Regions from separate parts of the Butyrivibrio sp. AE2005 genome, predicted to be linked through region 2. Evidence: predicted binding sites of a transcription regulator. Region 2 holds the regulator's gene; each other region holds the start of a gene.
What was found. Region 2 encodes Rex, which represses fermentation and respiration genes when NADH is low (regulators of the CRP and FNR family bind a similar motif). Its sites were predicted from a motif close to ATTGTTAANTANTTAACAAT; they were not measured.

Region 1 (10,784 bases), on a different contig from region 2:
GCGCAGGAAGCATATATAAACGCAAGCTTCGGATTGTATCTCTCGACTGCTTTCTGAACAGCCTCTCTAAGCTTCTGCTCACCGCCAAATACTACACTCTTCTGATCTATATTTGTAACAATAAGTCTGGGATTTTTGACAACCTTGATTCCTCTGTGAATCTGTCCGACGCGGTACATATCTACCGCCATGATCGCACATCCGACACACCCCTGCGGAGAATGTGAAATAAAGACAGAATCCTCCAAAGACATAAGCGCCGCCATACTGTTTATCTGCTGACACTGCAGTCCCTGTGCAAAGCTCCTGTCTGCCCTTTTAAGACATCCCTTTTTGTAGTTTTCCGCAACTTCTTTTCCGGTTGTACCAAGATCGTTTATTCTTCCCGGGATGCTCTCCCTGACTCCCGAATACTGTATGTTTGGCATTTCTTCACCTCTCCCGAAAGATGCCGACATTTTATAGAAAAACCGGAGGTATATCATAACACCTCCGGCTCACCGGTCAGCATCGCATTTCTGTGATGCTCAAATCTTATCATAGTATGTCTTTCGTGAGAATTTGAGAAAACTTATCAGTGCCAATCAGCTGAGGTTATCGCTTAGGTCAATAATCGCTGTAATCTTCTGCTCAATCTAAGACAAATTTCCTTGACGCGTTGACTAAAGCATTGCTTTCCCTATCTCTTAGTCAATTTTCCTGAAATTTCTTTAAAGCAAAAAGCGACGCAAAAGATGAAATCATCTTTTGCGTCGCCTATAAATTTTACAATAATGGCAGTTTATTCCGTAAAATTGGATGTTCTGCTCTCGCACCAAAGGTGCTCGCCGGAACAAAGTAGTACATTATGCATTAACAATCTTTCCGAAGTCAGCCTTAAGGCTTGCTCCGCCGATAAGTCCGCCGTCGATGTTGGGCTTTGAAAGAAGCTCAGCAGCGTTTCCTGCATTCATAGATCCGCCGTACTGGATACGAACCTCATCAGCTGTAGCCTGATCGTAAAGCTTAGCAATAAGCTCACGGATAAGCTTGCATACTTCTTCAGCCTGATCTGCTGTAGCTGTCTCGCCTGTTCCGATTGCCCAGATAGGCTCGTAAGCGATAACAAGCTTCTTAACCTGATCAGCTGTTACGCCGTCAAGATCCCATGTGATCTGTCTCTCGATCCACTCTTTGTATGTGTCAGCCTTACGAAGTGCAAGTGACTCACCGCAGCAAAGGATAGGTGTAAGACCTGAAGCAAATGCTTTCTTTACTTTCTGGTTGATAAGGATATCGTTCTCTCCGAAGATATCTCTTCTCTCTGAATGTCCGATGATGATGTACTCTACACCTGCATCCTTGAGCATAGGAGCTGAAATTTCTCCTGTGAATGCTCCGTTATCTACGATGTAGAAGTTCTCTGCACCTACGTGTACGTTTGTGCCCTTAACAGCGTTAACTACGGGTACGATATCGATTGCAGGTACACAGTAAACTACGTCTACAGCATCATTCTTTACAAGATCCTTGAGCTCTTCGCAAAGAGCTACAGCCTCGCTGGGAGTCTTGTTCATCTTCCAGTTTCCGGCGATTATTCTTCTACGTGCCATGTTTTCCACCTCTATATTTTGTAATATTTACTTCTTGATTTTCACAAGGAAGTTCTGCTCTCGCACCTATCGGTGCTCGCCAGAACTAAGTTCGAACTACCGACTCGAAAAAACCTCGTCGGAGTCTCACTTATCATCAGCTGCTACTACTCCGGGAAGTGCCTTACCCTCAAGGAACTCAAGAGAAGCTCCACCACCTGTTGAGATGTGGCTCATCTTGTCAGCAAATCCAAGCTGGTTAACAGCTGCTGCACTATCACCACCACCGATGATTGTTGTAGCTGTTGTCTCTGCAAGAGCCTTAGCTACTGCCTTTGTTCCTTCAGCAAGAACAGGGTTCTCGAATACACCCATAGGTCCGTTCCAAACAACTGTCTTAGCTGACTTAACAGCATCAGCGAAGAGGTCACGTGTCTTAAGACCGATATCAAGACCTTCCTTATCAGCAGGAATCTGATTTGAAGGAACGATTTCTGTCTCGATGCTGGGGTTATCGATAGGATCAGGGAATCCTGCTGAAACTACAGTATCGATGGGAAGAAGAAGCTGCTTGCCGTTAGCCTTAGCCTTCTCAAGCATTTCCTTACAATAATCAAGCTTTGTATCGTCTACAAGAGACTTACCAACCTCATAGCCCTGAGCCTTGAGGAATGTGAATGCCATACCACCACCGATGATAAGTGTATCGCACTTCTCGATGAGGTTATTGATAACGTTGAGCTTATCAGCAACCTTAGCACCACCAAGTATAGCCACGAAAGGTCTTACAGGGTTCTCAACTGCATTTCCGAGGAAATCGATTTCCTTCTGCATGAGGTATCCAACTGCGTTGTTTCCGCCCTTCTCTGTGATGAACTTTGTAACGCCTGCTACAGAAGCGTGTGCTCTGTGAGCTGATCCGAAAGCATCGCATACATAGTCATCAGCAAGCTCTGCGAGCTCTTTTGCAAAAGCATCGCCTGCCTCTTCGGGCTTTGTCTCTTCCTTTCCTCTGAAACGAGTATTCTGAAGAAGAACAACATCTCCCTCGTTCATAGCTTCTACTGCTGCTGTTGCATCAGCGCCAGTTACATTGTAATCAGAAATGAACTTAACCTCTTTGCCGAGCTTCTCTGAAAGTCTCTTTGCAACAGGTGCAAGTGACTCACCCTCGTTGGGGCCGTTCTTTACTTTTCCAAGGTGTGAGCAAAGAATAACCTTGCCGCCATCCTTTATAAGCTTGTTGATTGTAGGAAGAGCTGCTACTACTCTTGTCTCGTCTGTGATCTCACCGTTCTTGAGAGGAACGTTGAAGTCGCAACGAACGAGTACGCGTCTGCCCTTTACGTTAATATCGTCTACTGATTTCTTATTAAGACTCATTTTTGTTCTCCTTTGTAATAAAAATTGATGATAAAGAGTCGCTTGCGACTCTTTCGCGCACGAGCGGATTGCGTAAGCAATAATTTCATTTCCGCGAGTTGCGCATCCATAGCGGAGCGTTTTTATTGAATAGGGAATTTCAAAGAAATTTCCTATTCAATAAAATAGAGGGCCTGGTCCAAACGGACCGGACCCTCTTAATGGTTTCTATTAGGTTCTACTTGCTCCCCGCGAGTTTTCACAAGGAGGTTCGACTCTCGCACCGAAGGTGCTCGATCGAACTAAGTAGTACACTAGACTCGACAAAACCTCATCAAGTGATTACTTAACGAACTTCTCGAAGTACTTGATTGTACGAACCATCTGTGATGTGTATGAGTTCTCGTTGTCATACCATGAAACAACCTGAACTTCATAGAGATCATCACCGATCTTGTTAACCATTGTCTGTGTTGCATCGAAGAGTGAACCATATGTCATTCCAACGATATCAGATGAAACGATCTCATCCTCGTTGTATCCGAATGTCTCAGGATCAGAAGCCTTCTTCATAGCCTCGTTGATAGCTTCCTTAGTTACCTCTGTGCTTGACTTAACAACTGCGAAAAGAAGAGTTGTTGAACCTGTAGGAACAGGAACTCTCTGAGCAGCTCCGATGAGCTTTCCGTTAAGTTCAGGGATAACAAGGCCGATAGCCTTTGCAGCACCTGTTGAGTTAGGAACGATGTTAACAGCGCCTGCACGTGCTCTTCTAAGGTCACCCTTTCTCTGAGGTCCGTCAAGGATCATCTGATCACCTGTGTAAGCATGGATTGTTGCCATGATACCGGACTGGATAGGTGCGAAATCGTTAAGAGCCTTAGCCATAGGTGCAAGGCAGTTTGTTGTACATGATGCAGCTGAGATGATGTTGTCATCTGCTGTAAGTGTCTCGTGGTTAACATTGTATACGATAGTAGGAAGATCATTTCCTGCAGGAGCAGAAATAACTACCTTCTTAGCACCGGCATCGATATGAGCCTGTGCCTTAGCCTTTGATGTGTAGAAACCTGTACACTCAAGAACAACGTCTACACCGATCTTGCCCCAAGGAAGGTTCTTAGCATCTGCCTCTTTGTAGATTGTGATTTCCTTGCCATTAACTGTGATTGAATTCTCGCTGTAAGAAACCTTATCAGCATACTTGTACTTGCCCTGTGATGAATCATACTTAAGAAGATGAGCAAGCATCTTAGGATCTGTAAGATCGTTGATTGCTACGATCTCTGTTCCTTCATGCTCAAACATCTGTCTGAAAGCAAGACGTCCGATACGACCAAAACCATTGATTGCTACTTTAACTGCCATTTTAAGTTCCTCCTAAAATGAATATAATATTTAATTGCTGCTTAATATCACACTTATTGATAATTTTTTATCAGCAACTCTAATTCTAATAAAAAATGTAGCATAAATCAAGTAAGAATATTATGATATAGGTGTCAAAAAGTCAAAAATGCGTACATGCTTGCATGTTAAGCTTTTTGACCTTTTGACCCTAACAATCATGAGGAATTAGCGATTTGCTTTGCAAATCCGCGGTTTCCGAATGATTGTAGAATTGCGAGAATGACGTCAGTCATGGAGCAATTCGTATATCATAATATTCGCATATCATATTATAGATACAAAAAATCAAAAATGCGTACATTCATCATTTAATAAATCACGGAGAACCCCATATGATCTTACCGGCAGACTACCATTTACACACTCACAATTCGGGCGACAGCGAAGCACCCATGGAAGACATGATCAAAAGTGCCATAAACAAAGGCCTTGAAGAAATCTGTTTTACCGACCACATGGACATGGACTATCCGATAACCGAAGACACCCCGAAAGATTATTTTTTATTGGACACTCCTCCTTACAAAAAAGAGCTATATAAGTATAAGGAGATGTACAAAGACAAGATTTCTATAAAATTCGGTGTTGAAGTAGGCATGCAGGATCATATAGCCAAAGAAAACACAGCCTATGTCCGCTCGGAATCTTTTGACTTCGTCATCGCATCCATGCATCTTATTGACGGGCAAGATCCCTACTACCCTGAATTCTGGGAAGGCCTTGATGTAAAAGAAGTTTTCAGGCACTACTTTGAACTTACGCTTGAAAACTTAAAACTCTTTGATGACTACTGCGTCCTCGGGCACCTCGACTATCTCGCCCGCTACGCTCCCGAAGGCAACAATCCATATTCATATGAAGCTTATTCAGATATCATCGACGCCATTTTGATTCATCTTATAAAGAACGACAAAGGCCTCGACTTTAACACCAGCCGTCTTTTCAGATCGGGCGGCCCCACGAATCCAAGTCCCGATGTCTTAAAAAGATACAAAGAACTTGGCGGAAAGATAATCACCATCGGCTCCGATGCTCATAATCCCGAAGGCGTTGCCGGCGCATTTGAGAAGGCAAGTATCATTGCAAAAAAATGCGGCTTCGACGAATACTGTACTTTCGAAAGACTGAATCCTACATTCCATAAATTATAAAAAAACTTCTTGCACCGCCTACAGCTTTGTAGCACTGCGTGGGCGGTGCTTTTTCACGCCAAATATAAGCTTATAGCAAGTGCTTCTGCCTGCCACAAGTGATGTGGAAGTTTTTGTTTATAAGATGAACGAAATATAGTAAAATATACATGATATTGATGTATCGTTTAGAAAGAATGGATATTTTCTCTGTATCGCCAGTGAAGATTACCGATTCCTTTCTTTTCTCGATGCACCCGCGCGAAGCTTTGGAGGCTATATGAGGGAAGAATTCTACACCAGAGGTAAACAAACTAACGTATATAATTTCATATTCATGTACAAGTCTGTTACTCTTTGCTGTTTATGCGTTGTTACTGCGATTCTGGCATTTTATTGTCGAACAGACCTCTTAAAAATGACGTTTTCCAAGGACAAAACTTCGCAAAGGCTCTTGCTATCTGTCTTAATCTTTGTTTTAATGGTATTTATTTCCGTTATAATAGACTTTTATATATTAAAAAAGACTACAAATATCGGCTACAGACTAAACAGACTTGCCTACCTCGACAGGCTCACGGGACTTCCCAACAGATTCAGTTGCGACCTTCTGTTTGAAAGTTTCAATGGTTCGGAACGACTCCCCGGGGTCGGCTTTGTTGTTATGAAAATAAATAATCTTCCGACCGTAAATCAGACAACAAGTCATGATAACGGCAACAACCTAATTACCGAGTTTTGTTTTATTCTTGAGGATGTCGGCGAAAAATATGGTTATGTCGGAAGAAACGGCGGAAATGAATTTATTATTCTGATTGAAAATTGTTCGGACACCGACTGCGATATGTTCCTTTCAGATCTCACAAAAAGAATCCGCGGCTACAACGAGATGGCTGTCGGAACACCTCTTGAGATAGCATACGCATGCGTACTCAACTCTAACGAAAAGAGATCCGTAATGTCCGAACTAATCTCTTTTGCCTATAAGAAACTTAAGGATGCACCACAAATACTCTCATGAAAATTATGATTGAAAAAAGCTTTTTTAAAAATCGTATATTCTCTTTAATCTGTCTTTTCACCTGCTCGGTTTTATTTCTCACATCATGCGGCTCCAAACACGGCGTAACGCTCCTTGACAGAGCCGGCCACAAAAAAGATGCGCAGATTGATGAGACCGTAAGGGGAAGTCGCGACAACACGCCTCTTTGCCTTGTCCCTACAGCTCCCGGAACCGATACATTTGAGAACGAATATGCCCGTATCGACTATTCAAACATGTCTGAGGGCTATATTTTCGTGACTTATAAAGGAAGTTCTCCCAAAGTTAAGCTTCAGATCACAGGCCCGGATACGGTTACCTATACTTACGACATCTCAAGCAATTCAAAAGACGGCGAGGTCTTCCCTCTTCAGGCAGGAAACGGGCAGTACATGATAAATGTATATGAGAACATCACAGAGACCAAGTATTCAATGGTGTTCTCGTTCCCGATAGATGTAACTCTTTCAAACGGATATAAGCCTTTCCTGTATCCAAACCAGTTCATCAACTTCGCCCCCGACTCTCTGGCTGTCAGAAAAGGTGCGGCACTTGCTTATCCTTGCAATTCCGACATCGAGGTCGTTGCAGAAGTTTATAACTTTATGATAGAAAATATCACTTACGACTATGAAGAAGCTGAAACCGTGCAAAGCGGCTATCTTCCAGATCTTGACGAGATTCTTATAACCCAGAAAGGAATCTGTCTCGACTACGCTTCGCTTATGGCTGCGATGCTTCGAAGCCAGAACATCCCGACAAAGATGGAAGTCGGCTACGCGGGAACCGCTTATCACGCATGGCTCAGCACTTATATAAAAGATGTAGGCTGGGTAAACGGAATGATCGAATTTGACGGAAAAGACTGGTCACTTCTCGATCCCACTTTTGCATCAAATACGGAAGAGAGAAAGCTCGAAAACTTTATCGGAGACGGATCCAATTACTCTGTTAAATACGTTTATTGATACAGGAAAGCGCTGATTAGACCAGTGTTTTCTTAGGTGAAATCTTTCACCCGTACCATATTATTTTTCTTCGGAGGCACCATGAAAAAAACAGACAAACAAAAAAGTCTCAGCAGTTATGAGATTGCAAGCTTTTGCAGGCAGATGGCTCTTCTTATAAAAGCAGGCATCGCTCCCGCAGACGGAATCGATATTCTGACAGAGGATTCCAAAGACAATTCGGCAAAAAAGATTCTTGGAAGTATCAGCCAGACTTTGCGAAGCGGCGAAAAATTCCACATAGCTCTTGCCATGAGCAATGTTTTTCCCGATTACGTGGTACATATGGTAACGATCGGTGAAACTTCAGGAAACATGGACGTAGTTATGGATTCACTTGCCGATTACTACGAAAGGGAAGACTCCATTCAGGAGAGCGTAAAAAATGCGATCAGCTACCCTCTCATCATGATCTTTATGATGATGGTCATCGTAACTGTCCTTGTTGCCAAAGTTCTCCCGATATTTGAGCAGGTATTTGCACAGCTCGGCACCGGAATGAGTGGTTTCTCACAGTCGCTTTTGAATCTGGGAAATCTTTTGAACAAATACTCTTTTGCCCTTGTAATACTGCTTGTGATAATAGCCATGCTGTTCCTCTACTTCTCTCTTACTCCGAGCGGAAAAAGGAACTTCAAAAAGTTCATGATCAAATTCGCACCCACAAGAAGACTTATGCAGGAACTTGAAAGCGAGCGTTTCGCAAGCGGAATGGTGCTCACTCTTTCAAGCGGTATCGATACTTTCGAAGCTCTTTTACTTGTAAAAAAACTTGTTGAGAGCAAGGAGATGAAGGATAAGATCGAGGAATGCAGAAATTTCCTTATTGACGGCGACAGCTTCCCCGAAGCACTTGAAAAAGCTTCGATATTCTCTTCTTTTTATGCTCAGATGATATTGGTAGGCTTTAAATCAGGATCGATGGACAAGGCCATGAAACAGGTCGCAGAGAGATACGAAAGAGACACGGGAAGAAGAATCTACTCTCTCATCTCAGTTTTGGAACCGACGCTCGTAATAATCCTTTCAGTTATCGTAGGAATGATTCTAATGTCAGTAATTCTTCCTCTGATGGGAATTATGACAAATATTGGATAAAGTATTATGACAAACAGATTTGAAGCTAAAAACGGCATATTTTCACATATTTCGGATACTTTTTACAGATGGTCTTCGCTTGTGATACTCATCGCAATATGTATCCTTTTTTACATTGCGATCGACGCATCGGGAAGAAACACGATCGAGAAGCAGCAAACCTCACTTGAAAATGCGATCAACAGAGACATTGTTCAGTGTTATTCGATTGAAGGCAGGTATCCCCCCAGTCTTTCATACATCGAGGAACACTACGGTCTTGTTTACGACGAATCTACTTTTTTTGTCGACTACCAGCCAATCGCATCGAACATGTACCCGGATGTAACAGTTATCAAAGTACGATAGAGGAACTATTATGGATTTTGAAGGAACAAGAAGTCACATCATAGACATGGTCTTCGTTATATGTCTGATGTTTCTTTTTATCTTTTCCGCACTCAGCGTTATAACCATAGGCGCGAATATATATCAGAAGAATGTCACTGCTGTTGATGACAATTACCACAAGCGCACTGCCTGTGCATACATAACGGAAAAGGTCAGACAGTCCGACGTAAAGGGCGGAATTTTTATAAAAAAAATATTCGATCAGAATGCTCTTGTTCTGCAGAACGAGGAAGACGGCATTCTTTACAACACCTACATATATGACTACGAAGGCAATCTCATGGAGCTCTTTGCCATGGATGAACTCAAAGACCTTTATCCCCAGACAGGACAAAAGATACTTGAACTGACCAAGTTTGATATCGAATATGTAGGAGATGATACCCTTTCCGTCTACGTTATTTTAAAAGATGGAACGGAAGAATCATTTCTTGTCAAAACAAAAAGTGTCAGTGAGGAATAAACGATGCCTGAAAATAATTCGAGAACAAGCTTGTTCCTGATGGAACTTATAATAGCGGTATTTTTCTTTTCCCTCGCCGCAGCGGTTTCTATAAGACTCTTCGTCGGCGCGCACAAACTTACGGAAAAGTCCACCGCACTCAGCAATGCAACAATCTGGTCCCAGAACCTTGCGGAAGCTTTTTACGAAAGCAACGGCGACGTTTCAAAGATTGCAGAACTATACCCCTACGCATACGTCACTGAAGACGCCGTAATTCTCTTTTTCGACAAAGAATGGAATGTATTGCAGGAAGCTCACTCAGGCGCCTCATATGAGGCTCTGCTGGTGGCTGAAAAGGCAGATGCTTCTTCAGTTTACTCTGATGTCAAAGACTACGGATCCACATATTCCGGAAAAGTGATTAAAGGTAACGTGGCAATACTTAATGTTAAGGAAACCGATGAAGTAATTTCTTCGATTCCAAACGACCAAGATCTCATAATAGTTAGTTATTCGGTTGACACACCGCTCAGCCAAAAGGAGTCCAAGTGAAAAAGAAAGGTAAACACGGCATAAATATCGGAACAGCCTCTATTCTTCTGGTTTTTTCCGTTTTGTGTCTTATCTCATTTGCAACGCTTACGCTCGTAAATGCGAAAGCGGATTACAACTTAAGTAAAAATCTGTCCGACAGACAACTTGCGTACTACGAAGCATGTCATAAAGGCAATGCTTTTGTCACCGCTGTAAATTCGGGCTATCGCAAAGGAATATCAGGTGATATAATGAAGGAAAGCATACCATTAACCGACAAACAATCGCTTGAAATTGCGATAATTGCTAATAGTGCAAAAAAATCCTTCAATTCAAACAATACTTGTAGTATAATTCAGTGGCAGGTCGTTAATCACGATGATACAGAGTATGACTACTCTCTGCCGGTAATGAAATCAAGGTAACAGATAAGTTTAGCCGGTTAGAAAACGAAATTTTATCAAATTTTTATTTTTTAAATAACGTTTTAACTCGCTTTATCATAATCATGTGTTACAATATATTATGTACCGAATTACTTAATTTTGAAAAAAATTGCTTAAATTTTTTTAGCAACTAAAAATACTTTTTGGAGGTTCAATATGGGAAAAAGAATACTCATTACTGATGACGCCGCTTTCATGCGTATGATGCTTAAGGATATCCTTTCCAAGAATGGATATGAAATTGCGGGTGAAGCTGAGAACGGCAAAGTCGCAATCGAGAAATATAATGAGTTGAAACCCGACCTTGTTACTCTGGATATCACAATGCCTGAGCTTGATGGAATTGGCG
Region 2 (10,784 bases):
ACAAAAATTACTATTAACAATGAACTAGAAAACGGAATGTATCTGTCCTATTTTTCTAATACCGTATCAGATGATTATATGAGTGAATTAGTTGAAGAAAATACAGCAAAACTGCAATATATGTACATAAATGTATTTGATGTAAATACTGAAATTCAAGAAAACCCTAACATAGAGATCGATGTTCCTATAGTAGTCGTAGCAAATGATTATACTAATGTCCCTGGTGGAAAAAGATTTGCGTTCTTGAGCGAATTTAAGAATGCAAAGTATGTTATAACCGATTTCCATAATGTTGAATATGATAGGAGTGACGTTTGTAAGGATATACATGAATACTTACCTGATGTTGAAGTTTATGATGTAGTGCATACTACAGGGCAAGATTACTTGGAAAAATGCCAATGATATTATGTGAGAGCCAGTCATAGGGACTGACTCTTTTTTGTGGTCGAAATAAACGTCTAGAGGTATAATTATAATCGAAGTATGGTTAACTGGAGGTGCAAAATGGCGTTTTTAAATGAAGTTGGAAAAGCTATTGGAAAAGCTTCACAGGGAATCAGTGATGCAGCGCAGACAATAAGTTCGGCGGCTCAAGAAACACGTGAAAATATAGCCAGAGATCGTCAAGAAAAAGACATGGAACGAGAAGCCAAAAAGTTATCTGAGCAAGAAAGAATTGCGGAAGAAGCACGTAAATGTCCTAAATGTGGACACTCGCTTAGTGCAATGTCTGCTGTTTGCCCTTTATGTGGCTATGAGATTCGGAATGGTAAGACTGCAGATGCCATCAGGGGGCTTACTACGGAAATAGAGAAACTTGAAAAGAAGCGCAATACAGTTACAGATGCTCTGGCAACCAAGCTTTCTGGAAGAAGTGATAATCCCACAGATGAGAAAATAGCTAGTCTCATCAGAAATTTTGTCGTTCCTAATACTAAAGAAGATATATTCGAGTTTATGATTCTTGCTGCCGGTTATATGGACGCGAGAGTTTTAGCAGGAAGAGAAGCTGCTAAAGAAGTTGCAGGAATAGTCATAAAAGCTTGGGAAACAAAGTTTCATCAGACTTATGAAAAAGCTAAGTTATCGTTTGGCAATGACGGGGATTTTGGCAAAATTCAGGAATTATACGATAAAAAGATGGCTGAAATAGAAAGCGCAAAGCCGTTTTCGTTATTTAAGAGGAAGTGATTTCAAAGACAGCAGTAATATTAGCTATGGTAGTTGTTTTGTATGATAATGCATTGTTCAGGAGGATTTACGATGGCTATATTTGGGAAAAATGATGGCGGATTTATGGATGTCATTCGATGCGATGAGACTGATTATCTTGTATGGAAGTGGCATCCGCAAGGTACAACGAGTCAGACAAGCCAGAGATCAAATGCAATTCGTTGGGGATCTTCTCTTAGGGTAAGAGATGGTTCTGCGGCTGTGTTTGTTTATTCTGGTGCAGATGGAAAAGCACAAGAATATATTGAAGGGCCTTATGATAAGGTGATTGAAACAGAGAACTTTCCTGTTCTTGCAACTTTGATTGGAACGCTTTATCAGGGAGGAAGTCCGTTTCAAGCAGAAATATATTTTATTAATAAAGCTAATACTATACAGATACCATTTGGTGTTGGGCCAATTAATTCATTCGATGGGAGACATAGAGATATAGCTGTTCCGGTAGCTGTACGCGGCTCGATGAATTTTAGAATAGAAGATGTTAATCAGTTTATAAAATGCCATAGCCTTTCGGAAATAACTACAGAAGCACTTAAGGAGAAAGTTCGTGATTTTATCAGCGGAAGAGTAAGAAGTGTTGTATCAACATTTGCTAAAGACAATAATATACCTTTAATCCAGATTGAAAGTATGATTCCTGATGTTGGGGGACATATAGAGGCAGATATAAAAGAAAAACTTCATAATGATTATGGAGTTGAATTATCGAGCATTAATATTTCTGCTATTGAGATAAATAAAACTTCTGCAGAATACAAGAAACTTGAAAAGCTGTCGCAGGGAAAAACGGCAATGTTTGCCAAAGGTGTGGTAACTGCAATTGGAGATATTAAGTCTCAGATAGCGGCGGAAAAGAAGCTTGATGAGGCAGAAAAAAGTGATGCACCAACGGTGACTGAGAAAGTTTCGGGTGCTATAGGAGGTCTTTTTAATAAAAAGGATAAAGTGGTTCCTCCGCCAATTCCAACAGCAGGATATTATCTTGCTGGTGATGGAAAGCAAAAGGGACCATATGACATAAGCAAGTTTAAGGAGATGCTATCAAAAGGAACTTTTGATAAGGATTCATTGGTTTGGAAAGAAGGAATGGAAAATTGGGTAAGAGCTGAGGAGGTTGCTGATATTGCACCTATTTTCGAAGGCTCCACTTCATCTCCGCCTATCCCAATGTGATTATATTATTTTCATGAATATGACTTAACCCTCGGTTAGTGCCGAGGGTTTTTCATATTTATATTATCATTTTGAATTTAGAATTTATCTTGAGTTAAGAGCGGTTTAAGTTTTCGCTGATATTATTAAATTGGTTTCATTGTTAGTGCGAAAGGGATTTTAATGAAGAAAGTACATTCCTTGATAAGCAAAGTATTTGCGATAGTTGTGCTTATCGGCATAACTATGAATATACCAGGAATAACCTTGGTAACGGTTAACGCGGATGGAGGGATTCCTAAGTATTCGGATAAGGCATCAATAGTGCTAAATGGTAATAGTCCATCATTTGATGCTGATGAGCTAACAACGGTTTCTTTTGAGAGTTACGGTAGACTTGATCGGCTTGGTAGATGTACTACTGCAGAAACATGTATTGGAAAAGACCTAATGCCAACGGAGGCGCGTGGATCTATTGGTTCTGTTAAAACTTCGGGGTGGAATCAGAATAAATATCCGGGGCTTGTAGATTCGGAGCCACCGTATCTTTATAACAGATGCCATATGATTGGTTATCAGCTTACAGGAGAGAATGCCAATGAGAAAAACCTGATAACCGGCACCAGATACATGAATGTTGAAGGGATGCTCCCATATGAGAATATGGTTGCTTCTTATGTTCACCGTACTGGAAATCACGTAATGTATAGAGTTACACCGATTTTTTCCGGAAGCAATTTGCTATGCGATGGAGTACAAATGGAGGCACTTTCCGTTGAGGATAACGGGAAAGGGGTGCGCTTTAATATTTTTTGTTACAATGTGCAGCCGGGCGTGATTATAAACTATGCTGATGGAAGCAACTATGCTGATGAAAACTATGTTTTTTCACCGGAAACACAAGATTTTAAGGTTTCTTCAGATTCAGCGGATCAGAACATCGAGAGTGGCGAGCCATCATCAGATAGTAATGGTGAACAGATAGCTACATATATAGCAAATAAGAATACAAAGAAGTTTCATTATCCATACTGCGGTAGTGTGTCTTCTATGAGTGAAAAGAATAAGTGGTATTATGAGGGAAGCAGAGATGAGCTAATCAGCAAAGGCTATCAGTCTTGTAAAAAATGTAACCCTTAAAATCTATTAAATCGGATAGAAAGCCGTGCTTGAAGTATTGTGATTGCGGCAAAAAGGAACCACCTGTTTGATGTTTAGCTATCAAACAGGTGGCTTTTTGTTGGGACATATGATTTGTGTTCTTAGTTGTTGCTTCCTTTATTGCTTATATTACTGTTTTTTGGAACCATTCTTTGATTCTTTTTTTACCTCTTCTACAACCTTGGCTGTAGCGGCAGCAGCATCGTTATTTTCAGGACTGATTGGTTCAAAGCTTTTAAAGACTTTTTCTTCTATAAGGAAGGCGTCTTTAATTGCTTTTTCATGATTGTCGATTATTACTACGCCGATGTTTTGGAATTCTGTTCCTGTAGAGAGGATGGGATCGTTATTTACATCATCGCCGTTTTCTTTTTTGTAGATAAGAGGCTTGCCATATTCGGGTGGAGTTATAATGCTGTGTGAGTGACCGTCAATCATAAGATCGATTTGGTTCACTTTTCTGTATATTTCATAACTTGATTCTCCACGATCTGCGAATTCATCTTCTAAACCTAAGTGAGAAAGACAAATAACAATATCGGCTTTTTCTTTCTCTTTTCCTTCTTCTATTTCTATTCCTTCATTTTTTAAAAGGTTATATTGAGCCTCGGCACATTCTTGCATGGCGCCTTCTAGCAGCATTTTGCTTTTTGAGCTTTCGGCGTCTTTGGTAGTTAGTCCAAAGAAACCGATATTTACGTTGTCTGCGCCTTCGATTGTGGTTTTGTGTATGGCACATGACGTATAAAGAGGAGTTCCTTTTGTGGGATCAAGTATGTTTGAAGAGATAATTTCAAACTTTGGTTTTTTTTCTGTATCGGCAATGTTTTTATTTAGGTCACCTAAGTTTGTTCCTTCGTGATTGCCTAAAGTAGCATAATTATAGCCTACTGAGTTCATACATTTAAAAGCAAGGCCGTTCTTGGAATTAATATATTTCTTCGTGGCCTCCGGTTTAGTCTGACTGAAGTCGCCTGCGTCAACGACAATGACATCTGCACCAAGTTTTCCAAAATAATCTTTCATTCCGGCAAGGTATGGGTAACCATCGACGGCTCCGTGCACATCGTTTGTTGTGAGGATTACAGTTTTATTTGAGAAGTTGTTATTATATTTTTCTTCTATTTCAGAAAAATTTCTGGTGATTTTGTGGTCGATACTGTATCTGATAGGTCCTACGCCGGCATGTGCAGTCGAACCATTGATATTTGGTGAAAAGAATAGGGTAGTGGCAAGGGTTAATGAAAGAAATGCCTTACCGGTTGCTTTTTTTAATATGTTCATGCTGATTTCCTCCTTTCGTTGTCTGACTGTTCTGCTGTATGATCGAGGAGATCATTTACATATGGATCTTGTTTACTGTCTAATAAACTGCTGTGATAGTTTTCCATCAGTTTTAAAACAACTTCAGCGGTTTTTTCGTCAGGGCCAATACTTTCTTTTATGTCATCGATTGTAACAAGGACTGACTTTTCGATTTTTGCTTTATTCTGCTCATCCTTACCGATTATTGTGATGCCGACTTCTCTGAGTAACATCTCTCCTGACAATAAGGGCTCATCGTTTTCACCTGCAGATACTTTGTTATGAGAGTGGCCGTCGAGTACCAGGTCGAGCGGATAAAGAGCTTTATATGGCTCTTTACTTGTAACAGCATCATATATGTCAATGCTTCTGTTTCCTTCGCGATCGTCTTCAAGACCTAAGTGTGAAAGGCAGATAACAATATCAGCGCTGTTGTCTCTCAATGATTCAATCTGGTATTTTGCGCAAGTAGAAGCCAGATCAAAATCTATTATGTTATTTTTATCCAGTTTAATATTTGATTTGAGTTTTTTATATTTATTTTTTAATTTACTGTTAAGGCTGGCTTCTTCTGTAAGAAGTCCGAAGAATCCGACTTTTATGCCTGATTTGGATTCATATATATAATTTGGCTGGCGATAATAATCTTTCTCGGTAAAGCTGCCAAATGTGTCCATTATTTTGCTGAATGTCTTTTTGGCGTCTTTGTCATTTTTTGCATTTTTATAGGAAATGGCCAGTTCTTCCAGTTTGTTATATGCATCTTTGGTAACCAAATTTGAATTGATAACCTTGAACTGTGCTTTTTTAAGATTATCATCAAGGGCAACAAAACCTTCAAATTCATGATTTCCTAAAGTTGCCATATCATAACCGGCGGCGTTCATAGCTTCAACACCGGCTAAACCTGCGGACTCTTCCATACAATAGGCGCTGTCGGCACCTTCATTGCCTTTGGGTTTTTTATCCTGACTGAAATCGCCTGAGTCAACGAGCAGGACATCAGCTTTAAGCTCTGTACTGAAGAATTTTTTTAGAGCCGCTACATATGGATATTTCTGAATTGCGCCATGTACATCGTTTGTGGAAATAATAACTGTCTTGCCGGAGAAATCTTTGCCTTCGTCCGCCATTTTTACGAAGTCGGATACGTTTCCGTTAACTGAGCTTTTATAGTTGTAGGAAACTTTTTTTTCTTCGGCATGTGCAACAGATGCACCGAGATTTGAAGAAAGAAAGAGAGAAGAAGCCATGACCAGGGATATTACAGCCCGAATGGCAGGCGCTTTGTTTACATTGTGTCTTTTCATACTACTACCTCCTTTGATGTTAAAATCTCTGTTGTGTCACGTAGTAAGCATCTTGGGCCCCAATGCTTAAATAATAGTATAACGTAAAAAGAAAATTAATTAAACCCCTAAATTTTTAACTTATATTTTAATATATTAATAAAAGAACCACTTCCCTGATATATGATCAAAGAAGTGGTTCGATATATATTAAAACTTTTTTATTCGAAAATTAGAACCAGAAGAAATCATCATCCTCTTCTTCAGGGAATAATTCGTCAAATAATGACTTGCTGTTCTGCTGATACTGAGGGGCAGGTGCTCCGTCGGGCTTAGCGGGAACGGTTTCAGCCTTAGGAGCGGCAGCTCCGTCAGGTTTAGCCGGAACAGTCTCACCCTTAGGTGCAGCAGCTCCGTCGGGTTTAGCCGGAACGGTTTCGCCCTTAGGTGCAGCGGCTCCGTCCGGTTTTGGAGTGGATGTGCCACCCTTAGGTTGTGGAGTGGGCTTTGGCTGTGGTGAAGGTTTGGGCTGAGGCTGAGGTGTGTCACCGCATTTAGGCTGTGGTGAAGGCTTGGGCTGAGGTGTTGACTTGCCGTTGGTCTTTCCTGTGCAGCTGTTGTAATCCCAATCCCAATTGCAATCGAAGTCGCAATCAGCATCGCCGAAGAGGTTGAAACCAAATCCACCGATCATATCACTTACGAACTTGGAGATGTTTGAATCACCACCAAGGTTCTTGATGATGTCATCGAGAGAGAAGAGGAAATTATCTTCGATAGACTTGCTGTTGTTATCAAGAATTGTTACACCGATATTACGAAGAAGCATATCAGCTAACTTAAGGGGCAGAGCGCTTTCGCCTTCAGCGAAGAGAGAGCAACCGTCGAGAAGAAGATCGATGAAATCCATGCCTGATCCGCCCTTGGATGCACCCTTTGAGGCACTCTTTCCGCCAAGGCCAAACAAATTGCCAAGCAGATTAAAGATTCCGCTGCCACCCTTAAGAGCATCACCCAAGCCAAGCTGGGACATGCAGATAACAAGGTCGGCACCATCTTCCTTAAGACTCTGAGCCTGCTGTTCGGCGCAAGTATACCATTCAGAATTCTTGGATAAGTCATAGTTTCCTAAAGCTTCATATTCGGGCAATCCGAAGAAGCCGATCTTCATGTCTGAATTAGCACAGTCATACATGAAGCTGTTGTCACAAAGGCTGTTTTGCTTCATAATGCTTGAGAAGCAATCGGATGACTGTGAGAAATCCTTTCCTTTGCCTTTGCAAGCAGCATTCATTGCCTTGTCGGCACAGTCGAAATTAACAATGCTGCAACCTGAATCAAAATAATTGTTTGTATTTATATCGGATCCGTAGTTGAATCCGTAATTTCCGAAATTAGCAAAATCATAGCCGGCTTCATTCATTGCAAGGAAAGCGGCATAATCGTTATCGTAAGTGTTCATGCACTGAGCACCACCGTTGGCACTCCAAAATTTTTCCATATCTTTACCTTCACAGAAATCACCTGTGTCGATAAGAACAACATCAGACTTCAAGCTATCTTCAAAAAAGTTCTTAAGAGATGCAACATAAGGATATTTATCGAAATTACATTGTGCATCATTGGTTGAAAGGATAACTGTTTTATCGGACATATCCTTTCCTTCTTCTACAAGCTTTTTGAAATCATTGATACTGGCTACACCAGAAGTGTTATTTATATGTACACCTTCTTTTCCTCCGGCATGTGCAACGGCTGCACCTATACCGGAAGTCAGAAAGATAGTCGATGCCAGAGTTAAGGACATGACGGTCCTGATGGCACGCGATTTTTTTACAGTGTGTCTTGTCATACTATTACCTCCTTTGTTAAAACCCCTGTAACTTTGTTAGTAAAATGTTACTAACATCTAAGCAATAGTATAACGCATAATCTGTTTTTATAAAAGGTGTTATTTCAAATTTCTTTGAATTTCAAGGAGTTCAGACGTTTTAAAGATATATTTTTTGTTACAAAAATGACAACATAATTCTATGGGTTTTCCATCGTCAATCAGCTCCTGAAGCTCTTTTCGGCCAATTAACATAAGGGCTCTTTCAACCCTGTCTTTGTCGCAATTGCAGAAAAAATTTAAATCAATTTTATCTGTGATCTCTATATCGAAGCCTTCGAGAATTATGTTAAGTAAATCTTCGGGAGCCTTTCCGGCCTTGAGAATATCAGTAACCGAAGAGAATTTTGTAAGATTTTCCTCGAGCTTTGATATTACTTCTTCGGAAGCGAAGGGCAGAAGCTGGATGATAAATCCGCCTGCGGCGATAACGGAAAGATTCTCTCTTTCAACAAGAACGCCGAGTCCGACTGAAGAAGGAGTCTGTTCAGACTTGGTAAAATAGTATGTGAGATCTTCGGCGACTTCTCCGGTATACAGAGGAACCTGGCCGACATAGGGCTCTTTTAGCCCCATATCCCTGATAACGGTGAGAGTACCTTCGCCGATTCCGCCTCCTACATTTAAATGTCCGGCCGCATTTGGTTCCATGACAACATAAGGGTTTGTAACATAGCCCTTAACATTACCAAACCTGTCGGCTGTTGCAAGAACTCCTTTTAAAGGACCGTCACCGTCCATCTTTACGGTTATGAGGTCCTGATCGTTATCCATCATTGTTCCCATCATTACAGTGCCTGTCATAAGACGTCCGAGTGCCGCTGCGGCAATGGGAGAGAGGTGGTGTGCTTTTCTTCCGTATTCGGCAAGATCTCTTGTTGTTGCAGCGAAAGCTCTTATCTGCGCATCTGCTGCGGTTGCGCGTACCATATAATCTTTATATGACATGATTTATCCTCAACTTTCTTTATTATCAATAGATGTAATTCGTATTGAATAATATATGATTTCACTATTAAAGTAAATGGCGCGGTAAATCAGCTGTTTTTGCGGAATATGTGGCTTTATCCGATTGACATAGATTTAACGCACAGATATAATTATTTTGTATAATCCTTAACAATCTATACTATTGTTTAAAAGAGAATTCTAAGAATTATTTCAGTTAAAAATAATACATAATAAAGGAGCAGAATATGGCAGATAAGGAAATTTCTCAGGCGGTCATTTCCAGACTTCCGCGTTATTTCAGATATTTGGGAGATCTCAAGGAGAAAGGTGTTGAGAGAATATCTTCTCAAGAGCTTAGCGACATCATGAAAGTCACTGCTTCTCAGATAAGGCAGGATTTTAATAATTTTGGTGGTTTTGGTCAGCAGGGATATGGTTATAACGTAGGTTATCTCTATGACGAGATCAGTAAGATTTTGGGAATAGACAAGGAACACAGCCTTGTTATTATCGGAGCCGGACATCTCGGCAAGGCAATCGCGGGTTACACGAATTTTACAAGAAGAGGATTTGTTTTCAAAGGAGCATTTGATTGTAACCCCGATCTTTTCGGATCAAAGATAAGAGATGTGGAAGTTCGTCCGATCGATGAAGTAGAAGATTTTGTAAAAAACAATAAAATAGAGATAGCTGTTTTGACCATTCCGAAGGATCAGGCAGTTCCGATGGCTCACAGACTATGCAAGTGTGGAATTAAAGCCATCTGGAACTTTGCACACGTCGATCTCGAGGTGCCTGACTATATTGTGGTAGAAAATGTACATTTATCTGACAGTTTGATGAAATTATCGTATAATATAAACAGGTCAGGAAAAAATGTTTAACTCAGGTGAGAAAAACTAATGGCAAAAGACAAAGAAGCTTATATGTCTGCGTTACAGGGAAAGAATATTCCCATTTTGACGCTGGATAACAAATGGCACCAGCTCTTTACGCAGACGGAAATGACACCGGAGATCTCGAATCTTGCGGATGAATTGAATGCACTTGTCGAGCGTGACGGGAAGTTGCGCAGTGAGACCAAGGACCTTAAGAAGGTTAAGAAAAAGCTTCTTGGTGAGATTGTGCCCCTTAGGGACGAAGCCAATAAAGCGGGTGATTCATCTGCTATCGAGAAAAAAATTGAAGACAGAACAAGACTTATCAATGACTGCAACGAGAGAATCGAATCCTACGATGATGAACTCAGGGATCTTTCGAAAAAGATATATGAAGCCGATTACGAGCTGATGATCGAAACGATGAAGGTTTGCTATGAGAGACTTCATGATAATACCGAGTACATCACGGAACTTGATAAATGGGTTTCGGATTTCAGAGTGCAACTTAAGAAGAATATAGTTCTCATGCAACAGGCGGAGATGGAAAATTATAATCTTTATTCCTATATGCATCAGATCTTTGGGCCGGAAGTTATTGAAATATTCGATATGAAATACGATCCGGACAGAAGACATCCTATCCGCAGGCCTCTTGCAGGCAATGACAAGGATTACACATCATAATTGATTTAAAAAGCTGCCTGATGGCAGCTTTTTTCAAAGGGGAGATAAGCTATGAAGTATGCGGTGACAAGCGATGAGATGAAAAGATATGACAGAAATACTTCGGAGGTCTTCGGAGTGAGCACTGAGATTTTGATGGAAAGAGCGTCTCTTTGCGTTGCTGATGAGATTGAAAAACATATTTCTTCCAAAAACGCAGACAGAAAGTACACAGCGCTTGTTTTTGCCGGA
Region 3 (10,784 bases), on a different contig from region 2:
AGAATGATCACCAAAAATGTTGAGCGCATGTGAAGCAACACATCGTGCTGATACGTTGAATACTCCGGGGAGTCTTTCACCTGCTACCTTATAAATGTCGGGAATCATAAGAAGAAGTCCCTGAGATGCGGTATATGTAGATGTAAGAGCACCTACTACCAGTGATCCGTGCACAGCTCCTGCTGCACCGGCCTCAGACTGCATTTCTGTAATCTGAACCGTACGACCGAAAATATTTTTCTTTCCGGCTGTTGCCCATTCATCTACATGCTCAGGCATAACAGATGAAGGTGTGATAGGGTACATGGCAGCAACTTCTGTAAAAGCATATGAAGCGTATGCAGCTGCCTCGTTGCCATCCATGGTTTTCATGTTTCTAGCCATTTTGTTTCCTCCTACCTTATATTTTGGATTATTTTTGGCACTTTTATTAAATTGTGTTAAAAAAAAAGGAATAGTGCAAAAATTCCGTCAGCAAGCTTTCATCTCCGAAAACAGTGCGACGGACTAATTTTCACTCGTATTCTGCCATTAACAATACTATCATTAAATTACCTTGGATGTCAATGATAGCAAGGGTTTGACGACTTTTTAACAAACTCGTTTTCGGTACATTCCAAACGTTATTATCTGTTAATTGTTAATTATATAACGTTATTGATTGATAAAAGTTTTCGTTTACTGTATTGCTTAAACGCTTTACTTATTATATGATATAGACGTATCAAAGGTTGGTAATGGCAAATACCAATCGTTTTTTGCTACACTACTTTAATTTATGGCATTTAATGATGGAAGGAGATTATTATGGCATACGTTATTAATGATGGCTGCATCAGCTGTGGCTCATGCGCTGCTCAGTGTCCTGTTTCTGCAATTTCACAGGGTGACTCACAGTTCGTTATCGACGCAAATACATGCATCGACTGCGGATCTTGTGCTGCTCAGTGTCCTGTAGGTGCTATCACACAGGGCTAACGCCAAGCAAGAAAATATGAAAGAGCATTCTTCCAAGTTTACTTGGAAAAATGCTCTTTTTTATTTTCGAATGATTGGCTTTAGCCCTATGAGCTTGCCTCACTATCTTTTCTGCCTCAATGCCCCTTCTCCAAGTTCGCAAACTTGGTAAATTCGGGAAGCCAAAGAAGATCAACCGTTCCGATCGGGCCATTTCTCTGCTTTGCAATGATAATGTCCGCAACACCTTTTTTCTCAGTGTCTTTGTTATAGTAATCATCTCTATAAATGAACATTACCATGTCGGCATCCTGCTCGATAGCTCCGGATTCTCGAAGGTCTGAAAGCATGGGCCTATGATCGGGTCTTTGCTCAACCGCACGGGAAAGCTGTGAGAGCGCAACAACGGGCACGTTAAGCTCTCTGGCAAGGGCCTTAAGTGATCTTGAAATATCCGAAATTTCCTGCTGACGTGACTCGGAGCCTCTTCCGGATCCTCCTGTCATAAGCTGCAAGTAATCGATCATGATTATATTAAGGCCATGATCCATCTTATACTTTCTGCACTTTGAACGAAGTTCCTGAATCGAGATACCGGGAGTATCATCAATAATGAGTTTGGAAGAGCCTACAACATCTGCACTTTCGATGAGATTCTCCCAGTCCATATCAGACATATTACCTGTTCTGATATGCTGTGAATCAACATGAGACTCCATCGCAAGTAGTCTGTTTACAAGCTGTTCCTTTGACATTTCCAGTGAGAATATCGCAACACATTTGTTGTCATGGAAAGCCATATGCTCTGCTATATTAAGTACAAAAGCGGTTTTTCCCATTGAAGGTCTGGCCGCGATAAGTATCAGGTCTGAAGGCTGAAATCCTGCTGTGCTGTAATCAAGATCAAGGAAACCTGTAGAAAGACCTGTAACGTTTCCTTTCATCTTACTTGCCTGCTCGATACGGTTCAGTGCGTTCATTACTACCTGATCGATAGAAACAAACTCACCTGTATTTCTCTTCTGTGTGATCTGGAAGACGCTCTTTTCAACATCATTAAGTATCCCTTCCATATTCTCAGAGTTTGAATAACAGGTATTTATTGTCTCTTCGCTTACACGGATCAATTTTCTGAGAGTGGATTTATCCGCAACAATCTGCGCATAATACTTTACATTCGCAGATGTCGGTACCGCCGAAACAAGTTCTCCGATATATTCGGCACTGCTGACCTGCGGCGGAACATTCTTTTCCCTGAGCCTGTTTTGAAGCGTGACAAAATCGACAGCACTTCCTTCACGGTTGAGCTCTACCATTGTCTCAAAAACCGTCCCGAGCTGTCTGTTATAAAAATCGTCCGGATTGACAATCTCGGACGCAATTTCTATTGCTTCTTTATCCATAAGCATCGCCCCGACAACAGATTGCTCTGCTTCCAGACTGTTGGGCGCGACACGCTTTAATAGAGTTTCCTCTGCCATTTCTTATTGTTCCTTTACACTCACTTTTAACACAGTAGTAACCTGAGGATGGAGTTTGACCGGAATCTCATAAGTTCCAAATGACTTTATAGGTTCCGGCATCTGAAGTTTCTTTTTATCAATATCAAATCCAAACTGAGCTTTTGCAGCTGTTACTATTTCCTTTGTGGAAACGGATCCGAATACTCTTCCGCCCTCTCCTGCTTTCATTGTGAGCTGTACTGTCTCTTTGCTTATCTTTTCGCCATAAGCTTTGGCTTCATCAAGACGCTGCTGCGCCAAAATTGAATCTCTTTTCTGCTGATTCTTAAGTTCGTTAAGATTTTTCTGTGTAGCCTCTACACCGAGTTTTTTGGGAATCACAAAGTTCTTTGCATAGCCATCGCTGACTTTTACGATCTCACCTTTTTTACCCAAACTCTTTACGTCTTCAAGTAATATAACCTGCATTTATGACAATTCTCCTTCTTCAATCATTTTATCAATTACATCCTTAACTACATCAACTGCCTCTTCTATCGGCATTCCTTCTATCTGGCATCCCGCAGAGCTCATATGGCCACCGCCGCCGAGTCTCTCCATAATGACCTGAACATTGACTTCGTCTATGGATCTGGCACTTACATACACTTTGTTCTGATAATCAGTGCATACAAAACTTGCTCTCACACCCTTGATGTTAAGGAGCTCATTTGCTGCCTGTGCGCCTACTATTGTAGGACTCTGTATATCATCGCTCTTCATAACAGAGATAGCATATCTGTCACGATATATCTCTGCCTGACTGACTGCATCAGCCTTAGCCTTGTACTCATTTGCATCTTCACGGAACAGTTTTCTTACTCTTGTAACATCCGCTCCGTTTCTTCTAAGAAAAGCAGCAGCTTCAAATGTTCTGACACCCGTCTTGTTCATAAAGTTATTGGTATCTACCATCATTCCCGAATACAGGCTGTCAGCTTCTTCGTTGTGAATCTTGACGTTCTCTCCGATGTACTGAAGAATCTCGGAAACCATCTCACACGCAGATGATGCATAAGGCTCAACATATGAAAGCGTCGCATTCTCTATAACTTCTGTTCCCGCTCTGTGATGATCGAGAACAACTATAGTCTTACAAAATCTCAAAAGTTCCGGACACTCTGTAATGCTCGGTTTATTAACATCAACAACTACCAAAACGGTATTGTTTCCGGCAATATCAATCGCCTGCTGATTGTTGATTATCATATCGTCTTCATAATCGGGATTACTCTTAAACAAGTCAACAAGTGGCTGCATTGATGCTGTCACGTCGTTCAAAACTATGTGACATTTCTTTTCCAGAGTTCTTGCAATCCTGTAAATACCGACAGATGCGCCAAAGCTGTCCACATCGCCCATTCTGTGTCCCATTACGATAACGGTATCTTTTCCCGAAATAATCTCGCGAAGCGCGTGAGCTTTAACTCTCGCCTTAACTCGAGTACTCTTTTCAATGGTCTGGCTCTTTCCGCCGTAATAAGACGTGCTGTCCGCGCTCTTTACAACAGCCTGATCGCCACCTCGACCAAGAGCAAGGTCTATGGCATTGCGCGCAAACTCGTAGTTCTGCGCATATGAAAGACCGTCAAGGCCAAGTCCGATACTAAGTGTTACAGCCATCTCATTTCCGATATTTACTGTCTTAACGTCTTCAAGAATATCAAATCGTTGCTTGATAAGAGTCTCGCAGGACTTCTTAGGCATGACAACAAAATATTTGTCTTTTTCTATCTTTTTGGATATTCCATTGCTTGATGCAATGTATTTATTGATCTTTCTGTCTATGAGAGCGGTCAAAAGAGATCTTCTTACCTCTTCTACGCTGTTCAAAGCCTCTTCATAGTTATCTATGTAGATAAGTCCTGCTGCCAGCGACTGATTATCAACTTCCTGAATAGCGAGCCTGAGTGCAGTCTCATCATACAGATAAACGGCTATAAGGCTTCCCTCATAACTCTTGGAATCTATTATGTCACTGTTTACCGCCATCTCATGAAGAGATATTCTCTTAAACTTGATAGTGAAGTTGCTGCTCTCATAGTCTACCTTATAAGATACTTCCTCATTATCAACCGGAAACTTATCCGCCGAAACCCCCGGAAAAATGGAAAAGATAGTTTTCTTATAAAGTCCCTTCTCCATATGAACCGCTTTTTCAAATGCTGTATTTGCCCAAACAACCTTACCCGAATCATCAAGAATGGCATGCGCAAGATCAAGGTCTTTTAATAACCTTTTCTGAATCTGTCCATACTGTGTCGCAAAGCTGATAAGCTCATTCATTATTATGGGTTTGTTGTAGAAATTAAGGTACATGACCGAAACAAAATAAAATCCTGTAAATATCAAAAGAATCAGACCCGCAGAGTCGTCCACAATAAATACCGCAATATTTACAAAAAGCAACAGTACTCCCAAGTATGCCAATACTTTGAGATATGTCACTAATTTTCCTTTTAGTTTAATTCTGTTTTTAGTAGCCATATTATTAGGTCCTCTTCTGCAATTCTTTGGACATTCCAATCTTTATTATAACATAAAAGGCATCTGCGACAATACGTCGCAGACGCCTCCATTATCATTTGAAATACACAGAAGAATGTGATTGATTACTTCACACCTGTCCACTTCCACTCAGCAACTTCAGGCATATCTACGCCGATGTCGTGAATGTATGTCTTATGCTCAACGAGCTTATCTCTCATCTTCTGGATGAGGAATGCGCCCTTGTTGCCGAACTGAGGCATGTTGTTAAGCATAGCGATTACAAGGTCGAAACGGTCAATCTTGTTCTGAACTCTCATGTCGAAAGGAGTTGTGATTGTTCCTTCTTCATGATATCCGTAAACATGGATGTTTCTGTTTGTTCTTGTATATGTAAGCTCATGGATAAGAGTCGGATATCCATGGAATGCAAATACAATAGGCTTATCCTTTGTAAAGATTGTATCGTACTCTACGTCTGAAAGTCCGTGAGGATGCTTGTTCTTAGGCTCCATCTTCATAAGGTCAACAACGTTTACGAAACGAACCTTAACTTCAGGCATCTCTCTGTGGAGAATATCAACTGCAGCAAGAGCCTCAAGTGTAGGTGTATCACCGCAGCATGCAAGTACGATATCAGGCTCTTCTCCTGTATCTGTTGAAGCCCAATCCCAAATGCCGATACCCTGTGTGCAGTGCTTAACAGCCTGCTCCATTGTAAGCCACTGTGGTCTGGGATGCTTACTTGCTACAATAGCATTTACGTAGTTCTTGCTCTTCAAGCAGTGATCCATTGTTGAGAGCAAGCAGTTAGCATCGGGTGGAAGGTAAAGTCTTACAACGTCTGCCTTCTTATTTGAGATATGGTCAAGGAATCCGGGATCCTGGTGTGTGAATCCGTTGTGATCCTGCTGCCATACGTTTGATGTAAGAAGGAGGTTAAGAGATGCAATAGGCTGTCTCCATGAAAGACCGTTGCAAACCTTAAGCCACTTAGCATGCTGAGCTGCCATTGAATCTATAATACGGATGAATGCTTCGTAACTAGCAAAGAATCCGTGTCTACCTGTAAGAAGGTATCCCTCGAGCCATCCTTCACACATATGCTCTGAAAGCATTGAATCCATTACACGTCCGTCTGATGCAAGGAACTGGTCTGTATCGTTGTCGATAGGGTTGTTCCAATCACGGTTAGTAACTTCGAATACCTTGTTAAGACGGTTAGACATTGTCTCGTCAGGTCCAAAGATACGGAAGTTCTTGTGCTCATCGTTAAGCTTGAATACGTCTCTGATATATCCACCAAGCTCAATCATATCCTGCTTCTCAACAGCGCCGGGAGCGGGAACATCGATAGCGTAATCACGGAAATCAGGAAGTCTGAGGTCGTGAAGAAGCTTACCACCGTTAGCATGAGGGTTAGCACCGATACGTCTGTCTCCCTTAGGAGCGAGCTCCTCGAGTTCAGGAATAAGACGTCCATTCTCATCAAAGAGTTCCTCTGCATGGTAGCTCTCGAGCCATTCCTTGAGGATATCAAGGTGCTCAGGCTTATCCATCATTACAGGTACCTGGTGTGCCTGGAAAGATCCCTCGATCTTGTTTCCGTCTACGAACTTAGGTCCTGTCCATCCCTTAGGAGTACGAAGAACGATCATAGGCCATACAGGTCTTGTTGTATCACCTGTTGTTCTTGCATTCTTCTGAATAGCCTTGATCTCATCCATAACAACATCAAGAGTCTCAGCCATCTTACGATGCATTTCCTTAGGATCTGTTCCTTCAACGAAGTAAGGCTTCCAGCCGTTACCCTTGAAGAATGCCTCAAGTTCCTCGTGTGAAAGGCGAGAAAGAATTGTAGGATTAGAAATCTTAAATCCGTTAAGATGAAGGATAGGAAGAACTGCTCCATCAGAAACGGGGTTAAGGAATTTGTTTGACTGCCATGATGTAGCAAGAGGTCCTGTCTCTGCTTCACCGTCACCAACTACACATGCAGCGATAAGATCAGGGTTATCAAATACTGCACCAAAAGCGTGTGCGATAGAATAACCAAGCTCACCACCCTCATGGATAGAACCGGGAGTCTCAGGAGCAACGTGGCTTGAGATACCGCCGGGGAATGAGAACTGCTTGCAAAGTTTCTGTAAGCCATCCATATCACGGCTTACGTTAGGATATACTTCACTGTATGATCCCTCAAGGTATGTGTTGGCTACGAAGAAGTTTCCGCCGTGACCGGGACCTGAGATAAGGATCATATCCTGATCATATTTGTTGATTACTCTGTTAAGGTGAACATAGATAAAGTTCTGTCCGGGTACTGTTCCCCAGTGACCTACGATTTTCTTTTTGATATGCTCCTTCTTAAGTGGTTCACGAAGAAGCGGGTTCTCAAGAAGATACAACTGTGCTGCTGCGAGATAATTAGTTGCACGCCAGTAGGCGTCCATTTTTCCTAAATACTCATCAGTAATTTCCATGTGATTCATATTATTCCTCTCCCTTTATTATTAATTACATACCGACATGATATATTGCCGATACAAAGTGCCATACCCAACCTTCTGTATATCTTTTATAAAATCTCATGTCGTTGGTATTTCTATTGTAAGATAAGCTATTTGAAGAACATTTACTATATTATTATTGCTAAATCTTTATCAATTATTGCTATTGTGAAAAAAATATCGCATTACCGTTCCTTGTAACCCGCATGGTTATGCATTCCGTTAATAAAATAGCAATCGTGAAATCGCAAATAATGCTCCCGCTATATATAACCCTGTAACGAATTCGCCTTATTTTATCACACTTTCGGGAGCTTTTTCGTTATTTTATAGATATTTAATAAACGTGATTGCGCAAATCGCAACCACGTTTATTTTCAACACTTCTATATTTTCGATTATTTAGATATCATCAGAATCATCTGTCAAAAACAACATTCCCAAAAGCCAGTCATCATCCTTCTCTCTTTGAAGCTGTTTCTGCTTACGATCGAACTCTTTGCGTTCGCTCTTACTCATGTTACCCACAAGATCTTTGTACTGTTTGTCCGTAATCCGCACGTCCTTATCTTTCTTTCCAAAAAACATAACCGTCACCATCCTTTCCCCGATCACACAATGGTATACGTCAACAAAAAACCTTAATTATTCAGCCCCTGCTTTGAACGCCCTCAATCGCTGTAATTCTCTGCGACAGCGTTGGATGCGAATAATCCAGCACAACCTTTACAGGATGTGGATTGATATCCGACAATGCCTCTTTATGAAGCCTCTTAAGCGAGGAAACAAGGTCATGTCCATAACCTTCTTTTGCCGCAAAAGCATCCGCCTGATACTCATGCCTTCTCGAAAGATAGTTGGATATTATATTGAGTCCGTTTGAAACAGGCCAGGTTATAAATGTTACCAATATCTCTGCGAAGAAATAATTGATTCCGTCAAAACCAAACGCTGTATAAAAACCGGGAATATTTAGCACAATCCACAATGCTATAAATACCAGCAGTATTCTTACCATAGAAAACGGAAGTGACTTAACGGTATGCTTATATTTTGCATGCGCAAATTCATGTGCAAATACGGCAACAATCTCATCATCGGTAAAATTATTGACAAGATTGTCATCCAAAGATATGGTCTTTAATTTTCCAAATCCTGCACAGAAAGCATTCGAAGTCGTAGTTCTTCTGCTTGCATCCCTCACTACGATTTTCCTGACGCGCATTCCATATTTCTCGCAAAGTGTCAGGAGCTTACTCTTTAATTCTCCATCCTCCAACGGAGTAAATTTGTTATAAATTCTCATAAGCGGAACTATTATCAAATTCAGAATAAGCATAATAACCATCATTGCAACAGTGCCGACCAGAATTGCCATATTGCCAAAGGCCTCAAATATAAACATTGTGAGCGCTATGATAAGGAATGACATTATACCTCCAACGAGGATATTCTTTATCATATCAACAAAAAATGTCTTCTTCGTAGACTTATTAAGGCCGTACTTCTCTTCTATAACGAAAGTATCATAATACTTAAAAGGCACATCAATTAATTCAGACAATGCCGTAAGCACGAATATAAAGATCAAATACTGTACATAGACATTGCCGTCTTCAAGTACCTTAAATCCCCATGCATATGCATTTGATATCAAAAGAATCGCCAAAAAGACTATATCGGCTATATTCCATATGGTATATAGTTTTCCGCTCTCTGCCTTGTAGTTTTTCCAGTTCGCATACTCTTTTTCATCATAAACATCTCTTACATTCTCGGGAAGTTCTCCCTTCTGATGCTTATCATTAAGAAATCTGATCACTGCGTCGAATCCCTTATTCAGGAAAAAAGAAATCAGAATTATTGTCTTAAGCATTATTCACTCCTCCGGGTCAGGTATTCTCTTTAACATACTCTGCAATCTCTTCAAAATTTCTTTGCCACGACTCGTATCCCTTTTGGCCTCTTCTGTCCGGAATCTCGTAGCGCCTCTTAAGTTCCTCGCCAAGATAATGGGTAAACTTATATGCTCCCCAGTAATTTAAATGTGATTCATCATTAAAATCTTTTTCAAAATCAAGTCCGATCTCACCGTAGTCATAATTTGTACTATTAAACTGCACTCCATAATACTCGGCAATCTCTTCTAATCTATTATATACTTTTTCATCCTCCGAAGAAGTAATATACGGAGTCACGACAAGAAATAGTTCGATATCATTTTCCAGCGTATATTCAATAATCTTGGTAAGGAATATCTCAGACTTAACGGTCACGCCTACACTTGCCGTCTCATCAATGACCGGCTCTTCTTGCGGCTCTCGCTTAAGATATGGCGTAAACCCTTTAAAAGTCAGCATTTTCTTCCTTACAGTAAACGGATAAAGAAAATCCTCCGCTTTAAGTGTATCAACTCTTCCATGATATGTTATAAAATCAGGAAAGATCCTGCTAATCTTGCGAGATTCAACGCTGTCAATGATCATCCCCATTTTATTAAATGAAAATCTCATTCCGTTAAGATTCTGATTGAGCCAGGTATACTGATAATTGTCCTTAAATCTTGCCGGAGAATACAGGTCAAGTACAACAACTTTCGGCTTCTGATACTTACAGAATTCTCTAAGATAATAATATGTACACCAAAGCGGCTGCTCGGCAGCACTGTAATCGTACGACGCTATACCATACTCATTCCACAAAAGCCCCGTATCTATATCGCAGTGCACATGACTCGAGCCCATCATCACCACGTCAATTGTATTTCTGGGCTGATAATATAACCCTCTTGCCTGATTTATCCCATGCTCCGATTTTATGCAAAACACGCCGTCCAGATACCACAAAGTAAAGACTGTCAGGCATATGAAAAAAATCTGTAAAGCCCTCTTTTTTAACATATAATGCGTTACCCCACTTCAATACACAACAAAACTCAAAAATTCATATACATAAAATTACTTGCGCTATAGCCCGGTCCGTAAAGGCCAAATACTATAATTGCAATTATTATAAGATAATATATAAGATACCTTACACCACAGGCATAATCCTGCAGCACAACGGGAAATGGCTTATTTTTCTTATAGCTTATTACATCCATCAATATAACGATCAAAATGAACACCAATAAGAAATTTGTTCGAGCCGTCTCTTTACACAATTCATTGTACTGCGCGATAAAAGTAGTTCCCGCATTTCCCGCAGTAAACATGGCAATACAGTATTCAATGGCAGTCTTAAGGCCACTGGCTCCAAAAAATATCCACGCAAAAGAAACGCAGCAAAAGGTAATAATGCGCCCCTTAACTACTGATAAAATGCTTTT

Region 1: the regulator Rex is predicted to act here: its motif matches at 4,357-4,376, upstream of gap (type I glyceraldehyde-3-phosphate dehydrogenase).
Region 3: the regulator Rex is predicted to act here: its motif matches at 7,595-7,614, upstream of DL92_RS0115925 (phosphoketolase family protein).

What each region holds. Positions count from the first base shown of each region.
Region 1 is NZ_KK366042.1:64,394-75,177, reverse strand. Features, by position in the region: gene DL92_RS0115235 (nitrogenase component 1) at 1-428, opposite strand, end outside; gene tpiA (triose-phosphate isomerase) at 846-1,592, opposite strand; gene DL92_RS0115225 (phosphoglycerate kinase) at 1,719-2,954, opposite strand; gene gap (type I glyceraldehyde-3-phosphate dehydrogenase) at 3,276-4,301, opposite strand; gene DL92_RS0115215 (histidinol-phosphatase HisJ family protein) at 4,676-5,494, shown strand; gene DL92_RS0115210 (GGDEF domain-containing protein) at 5,754-6,494, shown strand; gene DL92_RS0115205 (transglutaminase-like domain-containing protein) at 6,491-7,483, shown strand; gene DL92_RS0115200 (type II secretion system F family protein) at 7,565-8,620, shown strand; gene DL92_RS0115195 (hypothetical protein) at 8,627-8,968, shown strand; gene DL92_RS0115190 (DUF4860 domain-containing protein) at 8,979-9,473, shown strand; gene DL92_RS0115185 (hypothetical protein) at 9,477-10,007, shown strand; gene DL92_RS20490 (hypothetical protein) at 10,004-10,414, shown strand; gene DL92_RS0115175 (response regulator) at 10,592-10,784, shown strand, end outside.
Region 2 is NZ_JMMD01000003.1:209,514-220,297, forward strand. Features, by position in the region: gene DL92_RS0104460 (hypothetical protein) at 1-408, shown strand, start outside; gene DL92_RS20075 (zinc ribbon domain-containing protein) at 511-1,197, shown strand; gene DL92_RS18210 (SPFH domain-containing protein) at 1,270-2,412, shown strand; gene DL92_RS0104475 (DNA/RNA non-specific endonuclease) at 2,575-3,531, shown strand; gene DL92_RS0104480 (metallophosphoesterase) at 3,682-4,836, opposite strand; gene DL92_RS0104485 (metallophosphoesterase) at 4,833-6,167, opposite strand; gene DL92_RS0104490 (bifunctional UDP-sugar hydrolase/5'-nucleotidase) at 6,379-7,998, opposite strand; gene hslO (Hsp33 family molecular chaperone HslO) at 8,098-8,985, opposite strand; gene DL92_RS0104500 (redox-sensing transcriptional repressor Rex) at 9,234-9,872, shown strand; gene DL92_RS0104505 (hypothetical protein) at 9,891-10,553, shown strand; gene DL92_RS0104510 (bifunctional ADP-dependent NAD(P)H-hydrate dehydratase/NAD(P)H-hydrate epimerase) at 10,605-10,784, shown strand, end outside.
Region 3 is NZ_KK366043.1:18,654-29,437, reverse strand. Features, by position in the region: gene nifJ (pyruvate:ferredoxin (flavodoxin) oxidoreductase) at 1-384, opposite strand, end outside; gene DL92_RS0115945 (DUF362 domain-containing protein) at 808-978, shown strand; gene dnaB (replicative DNA helicase) at 1,095-2,438, opposite strand; gene rplI (50S ribosomal protein L9) at 2,442-2,888, opposite strand; gene DL92_RS0115930 (DHH family phosphoesterase) at 2,889-4,946, opposite strand; gene DL92_RS0115925 (phosphoketolase family protein) at 5,072-7,438, opposite strand; gene DL92_RS0115920 (hypothetical protein) at 7,859-8,044, opposite strand; gene DL92_RS0115915 (M48 family metallopeptidase) at 8,106-9,332, opposite strand; gene DL92_RS0115910 (hypothetical protein) at 9,349-10,356, opposite strand; gene DL92_RS19735 (MBOAT family O-acyltransferase) at 10,392-10,784, opposite strand, start outside.